2 regions of the Mycobacterium shimoidei genome follow, and region 2 is predicted to be linked to the other one. Evidence: predicted binding sites of a transcription regulator. Region 2 holds the regulator's gene; the other holds the start of a gene.
What was found. The regulator LexA, encoded in region 2, represses DNA repair genes until DNA is damaged. The targets are predictions, from matches to a motif close to CGAACANNTGTTCG.

Region 1 (6,596 bases), 210 kb from region 2:
CGACCATCTGGCAGCGGCAGGCAAACTTCGTATCGAGCACCGGCAGGCCTCGTTGGAGGAGCTGGGTCGGCTGGCTGATCCTCCGATGACGAAAGATGCTGTTGCGGGCCGTATTCGACGTCTGCTGTCGATGGCCGACCGCAGGGCGAAGCAGGAAGGCATTCCCGACACCGAATCGGCGGTGACACCGGACCTACTCGAAGACGCATAGGTCGGAAGCCCCCACCCGCGACCCCTAGAAGGGTGGATCGTCGGGTATTGGTGGCGGTGACGGCGGCGGTGGCTTCCAGTCGGGTGGTAGTTCTTCGGGTTCGCGCGGGTCGTTGACCCAGGTGCAGAACGGGCTGGTGCTGGGTTCGCTGCCTTTGAACAGAAACAGCATGTCGCGCATGTGATTACGGAATTTGCGATGCTCGACTTCCTCTTTGCGTGCGAACTCGAGCCGGCGACGGGCTTCGTTGATCGGGCGCTGCTCACGGTTGTGCTTACGGGCCCAGGCAATTCGTGCGCTACGTTGCTTGGAGCGACTGCGCCGGTTGGGACTGGGTTGCGAACACGCCGGCGCGCGGAGTTGGTCGAAGAGATCAGCTCCGCCCGGACTCGTGCGATAGGTCTGCCCGGCGGGGGACGTCCACACCACCGTGCCGTCAGCCAACTGTGTATCCTGCCATCCGCCAAAAGTTTTCAGCCTGTGATGGCGGCGGCAAAGGCATTTGAGGTTAGACGCCACCGTGAGCCCGCCCGCTGCCGGGTTGGAATGGTTGAACGGAATGGTGTGGTCGAGGTCGCAGTGCGTTGCTCGGCGATGGCACCCCGGGAAGCGGCAGGTCAGATCCCGGCAACGGATGAGCCGCTCGAGCGCGGCAGAGGGCTGGTACTGCAGTGCGGCGCGGGCGCTGGTCTCTGGATCGGCCAGTCGCAGCAGTGCCGTCGCCGCTAAGTCACACACCTGCTCAGCGTCGATGACCCCGTAGCCCTCCAGGTAGCCCGGTTGGTCGCTGTTGCCGTTGACGGTCGCCTCGCTGGCCACCACGTTGATGATCACTTGCGCCCCGCCGGTATTGCGATCAGGGCCAGCGACCTTGCTTGGGCAGTCCGGTCTCCCGCAGGCGCAGGCCAATTCACGGCCTTCGGTCAACGCGGCCAGCGCATCGGCGCGACGCTGATCCAACGTCCGAGGATCGGCTGCGCAGACCTGTTTCGCCAGCTGTGACAGTCGCTGATCAAACGCCGTCGCCGCCGCTGCAGCCACTGTGCCGTAAACCTCAGCCATCCCGTTGTCCTGCGCGCAAATCCCGATATGGCGGTCGTCTGCTGCCTTGGTACGGCGCTCGCGGGCAGCATCGGGGTCGGTTACCCTTACTGCCGCGTCGACGGCATTGATGATGCGCTGCTTTGACCAGCCGTGCCATTTGCCGATGCGTTCGGCCAACGACTGATCGAGCTTGGCGATCAACGCCTTGTCGGTGACCAAATCGATCCGACTGATGATCAACCGCACAGTGCGCCAATCGGTTCGGCCTTCTGCCAGCAGCGCGGCCACCGCAGGGAACCGGACATCGAGCGCTTCGCCATATGACACCAGGTACGACGCCCCGGTCGGGGACAGGTTCATCGCCGCGGCCACCTCGGCGGTGGTCTGTTCGAACCCGTCGATCACCGCATAGCCGCGCTCGGCTTCGGCTTTCTCGGCCGCAGCGACCCGGCAACGCAGTAACGCGGCCACGGCCGCCAGGCGCCGCGCCACCAGCATCGACTCCATCCGATACGACGACTCCACCACCGCCACCAGCCCAGCCGGATCCAGCTCAACCATGCCGGTCGGGTCACCGATACCGGCCGCGGCCAACGGATCCGCCATCGTATCGAACATGCTTTCGAGCGTACTGCAGACGTCTGACACGATCATCGGCCAGCCGGTTCACCGCCGGGGTTATCCCCAGTCGCGCATTCATCCACAACGCTCGGCGAATTCAGGACATACTCAACGCACCCTGGTGCCGGTCACGGGCCGCGATTATCGTCATCGCAGCGTCGGCATCAAACTTGTCCACTGATTTCCAGGCGAGGGCACATGGGTTTTATTGCACCGGAACTTCCCAACGTCGATCACGACACTTGGCCCACACTGCCGTGGCGCACCCGGGTCGAGGTCTGCAGTCGGCACTGGGCCGAACAGGGCTTCGGCACGCCCTATGCGGTCTATCTGCTCTACTTGTTCAAGATCGCGGTGTACGTCGTCGCCGGCGCCGCAATCATCTCGCTCACACCCGGTTTGGGCGGCCTCGGCGACATCAGCCAGTGGTGGACGCAGCCGATCGTCTACCAGAAGGCCATCATCTTCACCCTGCTGTTCGAGGTGTTGGGTCTGGGCTGCGGATCCGGCCCGCTCACCGGACGATTCTGGCCACCGATCGGCGGGTTCCTCTATTGGTTGCGGCCCAAGACGATTCGGCTACCGCCCTGGCCGGGCAAGGTTCCGTTCACCGCCGGCGACACCCGCACCTTCATCGACGTGCTGCTCTATGTCATCGTGCTGGCTTCGGGGATATGGGCGCTGCTGTCGCCCGGACGGGGCGGCCCGGTCACGGGCGCCGGCGACGTCGGGGTGATCGACCCGATCCTGGTTGTGCCGGTCATCGTCGCGTTGGCGGTGCTGGGCCTGCGCGACAAGACGATCTTCCTGGCCGCCCGCGGCGAACACTATTGGCTGAAGCTGTTCGTGTTCTTCTTCGCTTTCACCGACCAAGTTTCCGCGTTCAAGATCATCATGCTCGCCATGTGGTGGGGAGCGGCGACCTCCAAACTCAACCATCACTTCCCATATGTCGTGGCGGTGATGACAAGCAACAACGCGCTGCTGCGCGCCAAGGCGTTCACCTGGCTCAAGCACAAGCTCTACCGTGACCCGGTCAACGACCTGCGCCCCTCGCTTTTGCCCAAACTCATGGCCCACGTCGGCGGAACCACAGCCGAATTCATTGTGCCCACCGTTCTGGTTTTCTTCGCTGATGGACAACCGTGGCGGTGGCTACTCATCGGCTTCATGGTGATCTTCCACCTCAACATCATTTCCAACCTCCCGATGGGGGTGCCGTTGGAGTGGAATGTGTTCTTTATCTTCTCGCTGTTCTACCTGTTCGGGCACTACGGCGCGATCCAAGCCACCGACATCTCGTCACCGTGGCTGGCTGCGGTCTTGGTGATCGTGCTCGCGGTGGCGTTGATCGCGGGAAATATGTTTCCGCAGCAGATCTCGTTCCTGCCGGCGATGCGCTATTACGCCGGGAACTGGGCCAGCAGCCTGTGGTGTTTCCGTGCCGGCGCCGAAGATCGCATCGAAGCGAACATCGTCAAAAGCTCCGCGCTGGTTTTCAACCAGTTGGTGAAACTTTACGATCGGGCGACCGCCGAAGTCGTCGCCGACAAGGTCCCGGGGGCGTTCCGTTCGCTGCACTTGCATGGTCGAGCGCTCAATGGCCTATTGCCGCGCGCGCTAGCGGGTAACGAGGCCGACTACAGCATTCGGGACGGCGAGATCGTCGCCGGCCCGCTGGTGGGCTGGAATTTCGGTGAAGGCCATCTGCACAACGAGCAGCTGCTGGCCGCCGTGCAACGACGGTGCCAGTTCGCCGAAGGCGATCTGCGGGTGATAGTCCTCGAAGGCCAGCCAATCCAGACCCAGCGGCAGTGGTACCGGATCTTCGACGCCAACGCGGGCCTGATCGAGGAAGGGTATGTCGCGATCGCCGACATGCTGAGCCGTCAGCCCTGGCCCGAACCGGGTGATGAGTTCCCGGTCCACCTCACCACCCACCGTGACCCGGTGAGCAAATAACCCCGCAGGTCAGCAACGTGTCGGACCAGACCTCGCGATGCCCCCGGCACACCACTAGGCTGGTCGGTGGATCAGATCAGCAACCAAGGAGACGAGAGACGTGACGGTCCGGGTAGGCATCAACGGCTTCGGACGAATCGGGCGGAACTTCTACCGGGCCCTACTGGCGCAGCGCGAGCAAGGCATCGCCGATGTCGAGGTGGTGGCCGTCAACGACATCACCGACAACGCGACGCTGGCCCATCTGCTCAAATTCGACTCGATCTTGGGCCGGTTGCCCCAAGACGTCAGCCTGGAAGGCGAGGACACGATCGTCGTCGGCAGCGACAAAATCAAGGCGCTGGCGGTCAGGGAAGGGCCGGCCGCGCTGCCCTGGGGCGACCTGGGCGTCGACGTCGTCGTCGAATCCACCGGGCTGTTCACCAACGCCGCCAAGGCCAAAGGTCACCTGGACGCAGGGGCCCGGAAGGTCATCATCTCGGCGCCGGCCACCGACCCGGACATCACCATCTGTCTGGGCGTCAACGACGACAAGTACGACGGCAGCCAGAACATCATCTCCAACGCGTCCTGCACCACGAACTGCCTCGCGCCGCTGGCCAAGGTGCTGCACGACGAATTCGGCATCGTGAAGGGCCTGATGACCACCATTCACGCCTACACCCAGGACCAGAACCTGCAGGACGGCCCGCACAAGGACCTGCGCCGCGCTCGCGCCGCCGCGCTGAACATCGTGCCGACCTCCACCGGCGCCGCCAAGGCAATCGGCCTGGTGCTGCCCGAGCTGAAGGGCAAGCTGGACGGCTACGCGCTGCGGGTGCCGATCCCGACCGGCTCGGTCACCGACCTGACCGCCGACCTCACCAAGTCGGCCAGCGTCGAGGAGATCAACGCGGCGTTCAAGGCTGCCGCCGAGGGCAAGCTCAAGGGCATCCTGAAGTACTACGAGGCGCCGATCGTTTCGAGCGACATCGTCACCGACCCGCACAGCTCGATCTTCGACGCCGGCCTGACCAAGGCGATAGACAATCAGGCCAAGGTGGTGTCGTGGTACGACAACGAGTGGGGTTACTCCAACCGCCTGGTCGACCTCGTCGCACTGGTCGGTAAGTCGCTGTAAGCCGTGACCATCAAGTCAGTCGACGACCTTCTCGCACAAGGAGTTTCAGGTCGCGGCGTATTGGTGCGTTCTGACCTGAACGTCCCTCTCGACGATGCCGGAACAATCACCGATTCCGGCCGCATCACCGCGTCGGTGCCAACGCTGAAAGCGCTGGCCGACGCCGGCGCCAAGGTCGTGGTGACTGCGCATCTGGGCCGGCCCAAGGGTGGTCCGGACCCGAAACTGTCGCTGGCGCCGGTCGCTGCGGCACTCGGTGAGCAACTGGGGCAGCACGTTGCGCTGGCCGGGGACGTCGTTGGCAGCGACGCGCTGGCCCGAGCCGAGGGTCTCACCGACGGAGACGTGCTGCTGCTGGAGAACGTCCGCTTCGATCCGCGCGAGACCAGCAAGGACGACAGCGAACGGCTCGCGCTGGCCAGGCAACTGGTCGAGCTTGTCGGCTCAGACGGCGGCGCGTTCGTATCCGACGGTTTCGGGGTGGTCCACCGCAAACAGGCGTCGGTCTACGACGTCGCCACCCTGCTGCCGTCCTACGCCGGAACGCTGGTCACTGCCGAGGTGAAAGTTCTTGAGCAGCTCACCCATTCGACCGAACATCCCTATGCCGTTGTGCTCGGTGGGTCGAAGGTGTCCGACAAGCTGGGAGTGATCGAGAAGTTGGCGACAAAGGCCGACAGCATCGTGATCGGTGGCGGCATGTGCTTTACGTTTCTCGCTGCACAAGGGCTTTCGGTGGGAACCTCGTTGCTGGAACGCGAGATGATCGACACTTGCCGACGGCTGCTGGACACCTACGCCGACGTGCTGCGGCTGCCGGCCGACGTCGTCGTAGCCGACAAGTTCGCCGCCGATTCGCCGTCGGAAATCGTTGCCTGCGATGAGATTCCGGAAGACAAGATGGGCTTGGACATCGGGCCGGGGTCGGTGCAGCGGTTCAGCACACTGTTGTCCAATGCGACCACGATCTTCTGGAACGGCCCGATGGGCGTGTTCGAATTCCAGGCATTCGCCGCCGGCACCAAGGGAGTCGCCGAAGCGATCGCCGCCGCCACGGCCAAAGGCGCGTTCAGCGTGGTCGGCGGCGGCGATTCCGCGGCCGCGGTGCGCGCGCTGGGGCTGCCCGAGGACGGCTTCTCGCACATTTCCACCGGCGGCGGCGCGTCGCTGGAATACCTTGAGGGTAAGACATTGCCCGGCCTGGAGGTGCTGGACCAATGAGCCGTAAGCCGTTGATCGCCGGCAACTGGAAGATGAACCTCAACCACTTCGAGGCGATTGCGCTGGTGCAAAAGATTGCATTCTCGTTGCCGGACAAGTACTTCGACAAAGTCGACGTCGCGGTCATCCCACCGTTCACCAACCTGCGCAGCGTGCAGACCCTGGTCGACGGCGATAAGCTTCGGCTGACCTACGGCGCCCAAGACCTCTCCCAGCACGATTCGGGCGCCTACACCGGCGACATCAGCGGCGCGTTCCTGGCCAAGCTCGGCTGCAGCTACGTTATCGTCGGCCACTCCGAACGGCGCACCTACCACAACGAAGACGACGAGCTGGTGGCTGCCAAAGCGGCCGCCGCGCTCAGGCACGAGCTGACCCCGATCGTGTGCATCGGTGAGCACCTCGATGTCCGGGAAG
Region 2 (6,596 bases):
CGAAGCGCCGGGTCTGGCCGGACCGGACAGCAGATCCAGCGTCTTCTCCGCCAGCGACACGCCGGTCATTTTCTGGACTCCCGAGCACGGTGCCTATGTCGTGCGCGGGGCGATGAATGCCGCCTGGGACAAGCTGGGCAGCTCGGGCGGCGCACTCGGAGTGCCGGTTGGCGATGAAACCTACGACGGCGAAGTCGCCACCCAGCCGTTCAGCGGGGGCCGGGTGTCGTGGAACCGGGTGACCAAGACGTTCACCACCACCCCACCCGAGCTGGCCGAACAACTGACCGGCCTGCAGGTGCCGATCGATGCGACCGCCGCCATCAATCTGGCCTGGCGTTCGGCCGGCGGAGAAACCGGTCCGCTGGGCGCCAAGCAAGGCGGGCAGTATCCCATTGGCGACGACGGACAGGCGCAGAACTTCGCCGAGGGCAAGGTGTTTTTCAGCCCCGCCACCGGTGCTAACGCCGTCGAGACCGACATCTTGGCGAAGTACGAATCACTAGGCGGGCCCACCGGCGACCTGGGGTTCCCCACCACCAACGAGGCCGACGGCCCGATCAAGCCCAGCCGGGTCAGCACGTTTTCCGCCACCGACGAGCCGGTGATCTTTTGGACACCCGACCACGGGGCGTTCGTTGTGCGCGGTGCCATAAAGGCCGCGTGGGACAAACTGCGGGGTGCGGCAGGTCAATTGGGCCCGCCGGTGGGGGATCAGACGGTGGACCACGACGTGGTCACGCAGAAGTTCACCGGCGGCCAAATCTCCTGGGACCGCGCCAACAACACGTTCAGCACCGAGCCGGCCAACCTCGCGACGGCGCTGTCCGGTCTGCAGATACCGGGACAGCAGTCTCCGTCCGGCGTCGCACGGCCCGCCGACACCGGCTCTGAACGCCCATGGCAATGGTGGTGGCTGTCTGGCATCATCCCGGTGCTGCTGTTGCTCGGGCTCATCGCACTGGGTGTGCGACGGCGCCGCCGCCGCGTTACCGCTGCTCGCATGCCGACACCGGCGCTCGAACCCGAACGCGACATCCAGCGCGGTTACGACATGGTCCCGGAGACGGACCAGCAGTGGGAGGCCGACACTGGCAGCGACCTCGGCCCGGTCCCGTTCCCCGATGCGTATGCCGAGTCGGCGGCGGACGTGCCCGACCGGCCCGGGGTCGAATGGAGGCCGCGTGCCGGCGTCGGCGCCCGCCTCGACGAGGGCCGGATGGACGACGACAGCAACACCGCCGCGATTCGTTCCGGATTCGATCAGGAACTCGCCGATGAAGATCCCGACGCGGTGGACACCGCACCGACGGGGATTCCCACGGCCAGCGATGTGAATGTGAGTTCCGGTGGGCGACACGCAGCCGCCGACAACGACTATGACGACGATAATGACTATGACGACGATGCCGGACTTGAGCCGGCCGCATCCGGCGGGCCTGCTTACCCGACGATCCACCTTCCGCTGGACGACCCGCACGAGGCACCTGACGGCTATCCGGTCAAGGGCAACGCCAGCTTTGGTCTGTACTACACGCCCGACAGCTCGCTCTACGACGACGCGTTTGCCGAAATATGGTTCAGCAGCGAAGAAGTCGCGCAAGCGAACGGTTTCACCAAAGCTGATTAACGGCGGACTGAAGGCTGACTAGATCTTGCGGATCACGGTCACAACCTTGCCGAGCACGGCGGCGTCGTTCCCCGGGATGGGGTCGAAAGCCGGGTTGTGCGGCATCAGCCAGACCTGACCGCCGGTGCGCTTGAACGTCTTGACGGTGGCTTCGCCGTCGATCATCGCCGCGACGATGTCGCCGTTGTCGGCGACGTTCTGCTGACGTACGACCACCCAGTCTCCGTCGCAGATCGCGGCGTCGACCATCGAGTCGCCAACCACCTTGAGCAAGAACAGCGCTCCCTCGCCGACCAGCTCCCGGGGCAGCGGGAAGACGTCTTCGACCGCTTCTTCGGCGAGGATGGGGCCGCCTGCGGCAATCCGGCCCAGGACGGGGACGAATGTCGGTTCGGGTAGCGCGTCCGAGCCCGACACGTCGGTGAGCACGGTGGGCCCGGCGGCCTCGTCGGCGCCGCGGACGTCGACCGCGCGCGGCCGGTTCGGATCCCGGCGCAGGTAGCCCTTGCGTTCCAGCGTGCGCAACTGATGGGCCACCGAAGAGGTCGAGGTCAAGCCGACGGCGTCACCGATCTCTCGGATGCTCGGCGGATACCCGCGGCTGGTGACCGAAGCGCGGATGACCTCCAGGATGGTTCGTTGCCGCTCGGTCAGGGCTGAATCCGCCGCCCGTTCGCGGCGCTGCACGCCGGGGCCCTCGCTGCTGTCGCTCATAGGGACGAATGTAGCCGCAATTGTCCCAAAGCTCAAACATTTGTTCGAGGCGTGTCGAATCGCGCCCCCTCGTCGGGGTCCGTGCTTGTCGGTGCGGTGTCGTACGCTGCCCGACACAATGCAACAGTTCGATCACACGTTCGGAATTCGAACGCACTATCGATTATATTTCGAACAAGTGATCGACACTCTCTTCGGGAAAGGGGCACAGATGACAGTCATCGAGACGACGCGGCCGGGCCGGCGAAGCGTGGTCAGGCCGGTCCGGATCCAGCCGATCAGCCCCGCCGGCCGGCCGAGGTCGCGGGGTCCGCGGCCGTCGCGGCCGGCCGTCGCGCCGCCGCGCTACCGGGGCACGGGCGTGATGCTGTCCACGGCGCCGCATCGGCCGCGCCCGATCACGCCGGCGACGACGGTCGCGCTGGCCATGCTCGCCGCGTTGATCACCATCTGGCTGGGGGTGGTGGCGCACTTCGGCGACGCGGTGCAGGGCAGTTCGGCCGGAGTACCGGAGCGGCTCGCCGTGGTGCGGGTCGAGCCGGGGGAGTCGCTGCAGCACCTCGCCGGGCGCGTGGCGCCGGACGCGCCGCGCGGTCAGGTCGTCGAGCGCATCCGCCAGCTCAACAACCTGGACACGCCCGCGCTGGCCGCGGGCCAGACCTTGATCGCCCCGGTCGGCTGACGGGTTGAGCCGTGCACGGCGAATGGCGCCGGCCGATCTCGACGACGCTGAGTCCGCACAGCGCGGCGCGGGTAGGCTCAGGCTGTCCTGAACTACCCGGCTACCAGCGCGGTGAAGGAGCGGCCATGCACTGTCCGTTCTGTCGTCACCCGGATTCCAGGGTGGTGGACTCGCGGGAAACCGACGAAGGTCAAGCGATCCGGCGTCGCAGGTCGTGCCCTGAATGCGGGCGGCGATTCACCACCGTGGAAACCGCAGTGCTGGCCGTGGTCAAGCGCAGCGGCGTCACCGAACCGTTCAGTCGGGAAAAAGTCATCAGCGGCGTGCGTCGGGCATGCCAGGGCCGCCAGGTCGACGACGACGCGCTGAACCTGCTGGCGCAGCAAGTAGAAGACACCGTACGCGCGAAGGGCTCACCCGAAGTTCCCAGCCACGAGGTCGGTTTGGCGATCCTCGGACCGCTGCGCGAGCTCGATGAGGTCGCGTATCTACGGTTCGCGTCGGTGTACCGATCCTTTTCCTCCGCAGACGATTTCGAGCGTGAGATCGAGGCGCTACGCGCGCATCGCAAGGTGTCGAGTCCGGGCTGAGGGCGACGACGTAGGCTGGCTACATGCCCGCCGACCTGCATCCTGACCTCGAAGCACTGGCGCCGCTGTTGGGTACCTGGACCGGCCGGGGTTCGGGGAAGTTTCCGACCATCGAGCCGTTCGAGTACCTCGAGGAAGTCGTCTTCACGCATGTCGGTAAGCCGTTTCTGGCCTACGGCCAAAAGACTAAGGCCGCAACCGATGGCAAGCCGCTGCACGCCGAGACCGGATATTTACGAGTGCCGCAGCCCGGCCACATCGAGCTGGTGCTGGCCCACCCCAGCGGCATCACCGAAATCGAGGTCGGTACCTACGAGAAGAGCGACGGCGTCATCGAAATCGACTTGACCGCTTCGACAATCGGCCTCACACCTACCGCCAAAGAGGTGACCGCCCTCGGTCGTCGCATTCGCATCGACGGTGACGAACTGTCATATTCGGTGCAGATGGGTGCCGTCGGTCAGCAGCTGCAAAACCACCTCACCGCGGTGCTGAGACGTCAGGGCTAAACAAAGTACGTCACTCCGTCGTTGACGACGCGGCCGGCGACTCGAACCCAACCCTCGGGATTCCACGTCGTTTCGATCACCGAGCCTTTGCCCTGAACGATGGTCAAATCGCGGCTGAGATAGTCGGTGATGCGCACCGCGGCGGAGCCGGTGGCTTCATCTTCGGGCACACCCAGGCCCGCCGCGAACATCCGGGAACGTATGCGTCCTGCCGACTGGTCGGTCCAGGTCCACAGGTAGTGCTGGGCGTCGTCGGGAAAGTCGGCGGGGTCGGCTGCGGCGAGATCGTCGAGCGACTCCAGTTCATGGATGGCGAATTCGGGCGCCCACTGGCAGCGGGCGCTGATCGCGGTGACGTCGTTGTCGTAATCCACCTGCACGATTCCGGCCGGCACTTGCAGCGTGCGGATCGGTGTGCCCCGCTCCCGCAGCCACCACGCCACCCCCACGGTCGGATGGCCGGCGAACGCGAGTTCGGTGGCCGGGGTGTAGATGCGCGCATGCGCGGTGGTCGATCCGGCAACCGGCAAGTCGACGAAAATCGTTTCGCTGTAACCGAGTTGGCTCGCCAGGCGCTGTCTGTTGAGGCCTTGCACGCTATTGGCGTCGACGACGGCGAGCGGATTCCCGAAATTGCCTGAGGCATCGGCAAACACCCGCAACACCGTCACGTCGATGCTCATGGGTGCCTACCGCTCCGGGGGTCAGGCCGGATTGTCGTCGTCGAACTTCTTCTCGGCCTGTTGGGCGAGGAACCGCTCAAACTCCGCGCCGAGCTCGTCGCCGCTGGGCAGATCCTCGTCGCGGGTGAGAAGCGACCTGCTCTCTTGAGCGGCGACAAACGCGTCGTATTGGCGCTCGAGGGCGGCGACCACTTGGGCGACCTCCGAACTGGCTTCGACCTGCTCGTCGATTCTGGTTCGGATCTCGGCTGCCGCCTCAGCCAGCGCCTGGACCGGCAGCTGCAGCGATGCCGTCTTGGCCACCTGCTCCAGCAGCGCCTGCGCGGCGGCCGGATAGTCGGTTTGGGCCAGGTAATGCGGTACGTGCACGGTGAAGCCGACGACCTCATGTCCGTGCTGAGCCATCCGGTACTCCAGCAGATTCGACGCGCTGCCGGGCACCTGCACTTCGGCGATCCACGGCGTGAAGTCGGCGATCAGCTCGCGGTTGTTGGAGTGCGCCGTCATCGTGATCGGCCTGGTGTGCGGGACGGCCATCGGGATGGTGCCCAGCCCGATCGTCTGCCGGACCCCGAGCCGCTCGGCGAGTAGTCGCACTGCGCTGATGAACCGCTCCCACTTCAGATCCGGCTCCATGCCCGCCAGCAGCAAGAACGGGGTGCCCACGCTGTCATGCAGCGCGTACAGGCTGAGCTCGGGGTCGTCGTAGTGGGTGAAGTGGTCGGTCTTGAACGTCATCAACGGACGCCGGGAGCGGTAGTCGAGCAGCTCGTCGATCGCGAAAGAGGCCACCAGCTCGGTGTCCAGCTCTTCGCGCAGATGACGGGTGGCCAGCCGGATCGCATGGCCGGCGTCGGAAAAGCCTTCCAGGGCGTGCACCAATACCGGACCCCGGCCATCTGACGACGACAGCTGCGGAGCCGGGAACTCGAGCTCATACATCCCGTTCTGTTCGGGCTGGTAATGCTGTTCCCGTTCCGGGGGCTGGTTGTGGCTCATAACTATTGTCTCCTCGTCACGGCCCAATGTCGCACCGCGCTAATAGTTTCGCTCACATCGGCGGACAACACCTAGCACGGCGAACCCGCCTGTGTGTTCGAAACGCGGTCGCACCGGATCGCATTCCTTGTCGAGTACCCCGTTTCTCCGAAGCACATGAGCGGGCATGATCATCAGCGATGCGGATTGTGACGACGGCCACCGGCCTGCTGGCCGGGCTGACCTTGGCCCTGACCGGTTGCGAGCATCCCCCGAACACTCTGGATGCTTCGCCGACGATCAGCCCGTCTCAACGGCATGTTACCGATATCGCAGTCCAGGGTCCGGCCGCTCCGGTTCCCCCGGATCCGCGGGTCGGGGCCATCTTCCTGGGAGCCGGAGACCTGCACACCTGTACCGGTTCGGTGTTGCATTCGGCCGGCGGCGACCTGGTGCTCACCGCCGCGCACTGCCTGGCGGCCGGTATCAACACCACCTTCGTGCCTGGATTCTCCGGGGCCGCCGCGGCGCCCGACGTCTGGACCGTCGACGCGGCGTACTTCGATCCGCGCTGGCTGGCCAACCGGGACCCGCACGCCGACTACGCGATCGCACGGGTCAGCAGGCCCGAAGGCGGAACGATCGAAGCTGCCGCCGGTGCGGGATTGGCGCTGGGCACCGCACCCAAGGCGGGAACCCAGATCCGCGTCGTCGGCTATCCGGCCCGCGTCGGCGGCGGTCCGGTCGGATGCCAGGCCGGCACCAACGTCACCGAAGACGGGTATCCCGCGCTGCCGTGTTCGGGGCTCG

Region 1: a site for LexA is predicted at 1,867-1,880, ahead of MSP7336_RS18985 (HNH endonuclease signature motif containing protein). Genes of this name have one in related genera too.

What each region holds. Positions count from the first base shown of each region.
Region 1 is NZ_UEGW01000001.1:3,954,621-3,961,216, reverse strand. It holds gene whiA (DNA-binding protein WhiA) at 1-211, shown strand, start outside; gene MSP7336_RS18985 (HNH endonuclease signature motif containing protein) at 236-1,816, opposite strand; gene MSP7336_RS18980 (DUF3556 domain-containing protein) at 2,075-3,838, shown strand; gene gap (type I glyceraldehyde-3-phosphate dehydrogenase) at 3,939-4,958, shown strand; gene MSP7336_RS18970 (phosphoglycerate kinase) at 4,962-6,179, shown strand; gene tpiA (triose-phosphate isomerase) at 6,176-6,596, shown strand, end outside.
Region 2 is NZ_UEGW01000001.1:4,167,157-4,173,752, reverse strand. It holds gene MSP7336_RS20135 (sunset domain-containing protein) at 1-1,630, shown strand, start outside; gene lexA (transcriptional repressor LexA) at 1,649-2,344, opposite strand; gene MSP7336_RS20125 (LysM peptidoglycan-binding domain-containing protein) at 2,556-3,026, shown strand; gene nrdR (transcriptional regulator NrdR) at 3,152-3,616, shown strand; gene MSP7336_RS20115 (peroxynitrite isomerase) at 3,640-4,125, shown strand; gene MSP7336_RS20110 (PhzF family phenazine biosynthesis protein) at 4,122-4,808, opposite strand; gene MSP7336_RS20105 (proteasome assembly chaperone family protein) at 4,830-5,807, opposite strand; gene MSP7336_RS20100 (trypsin-like serine peptidase) at 5,987-6,596, shown strand, end outside.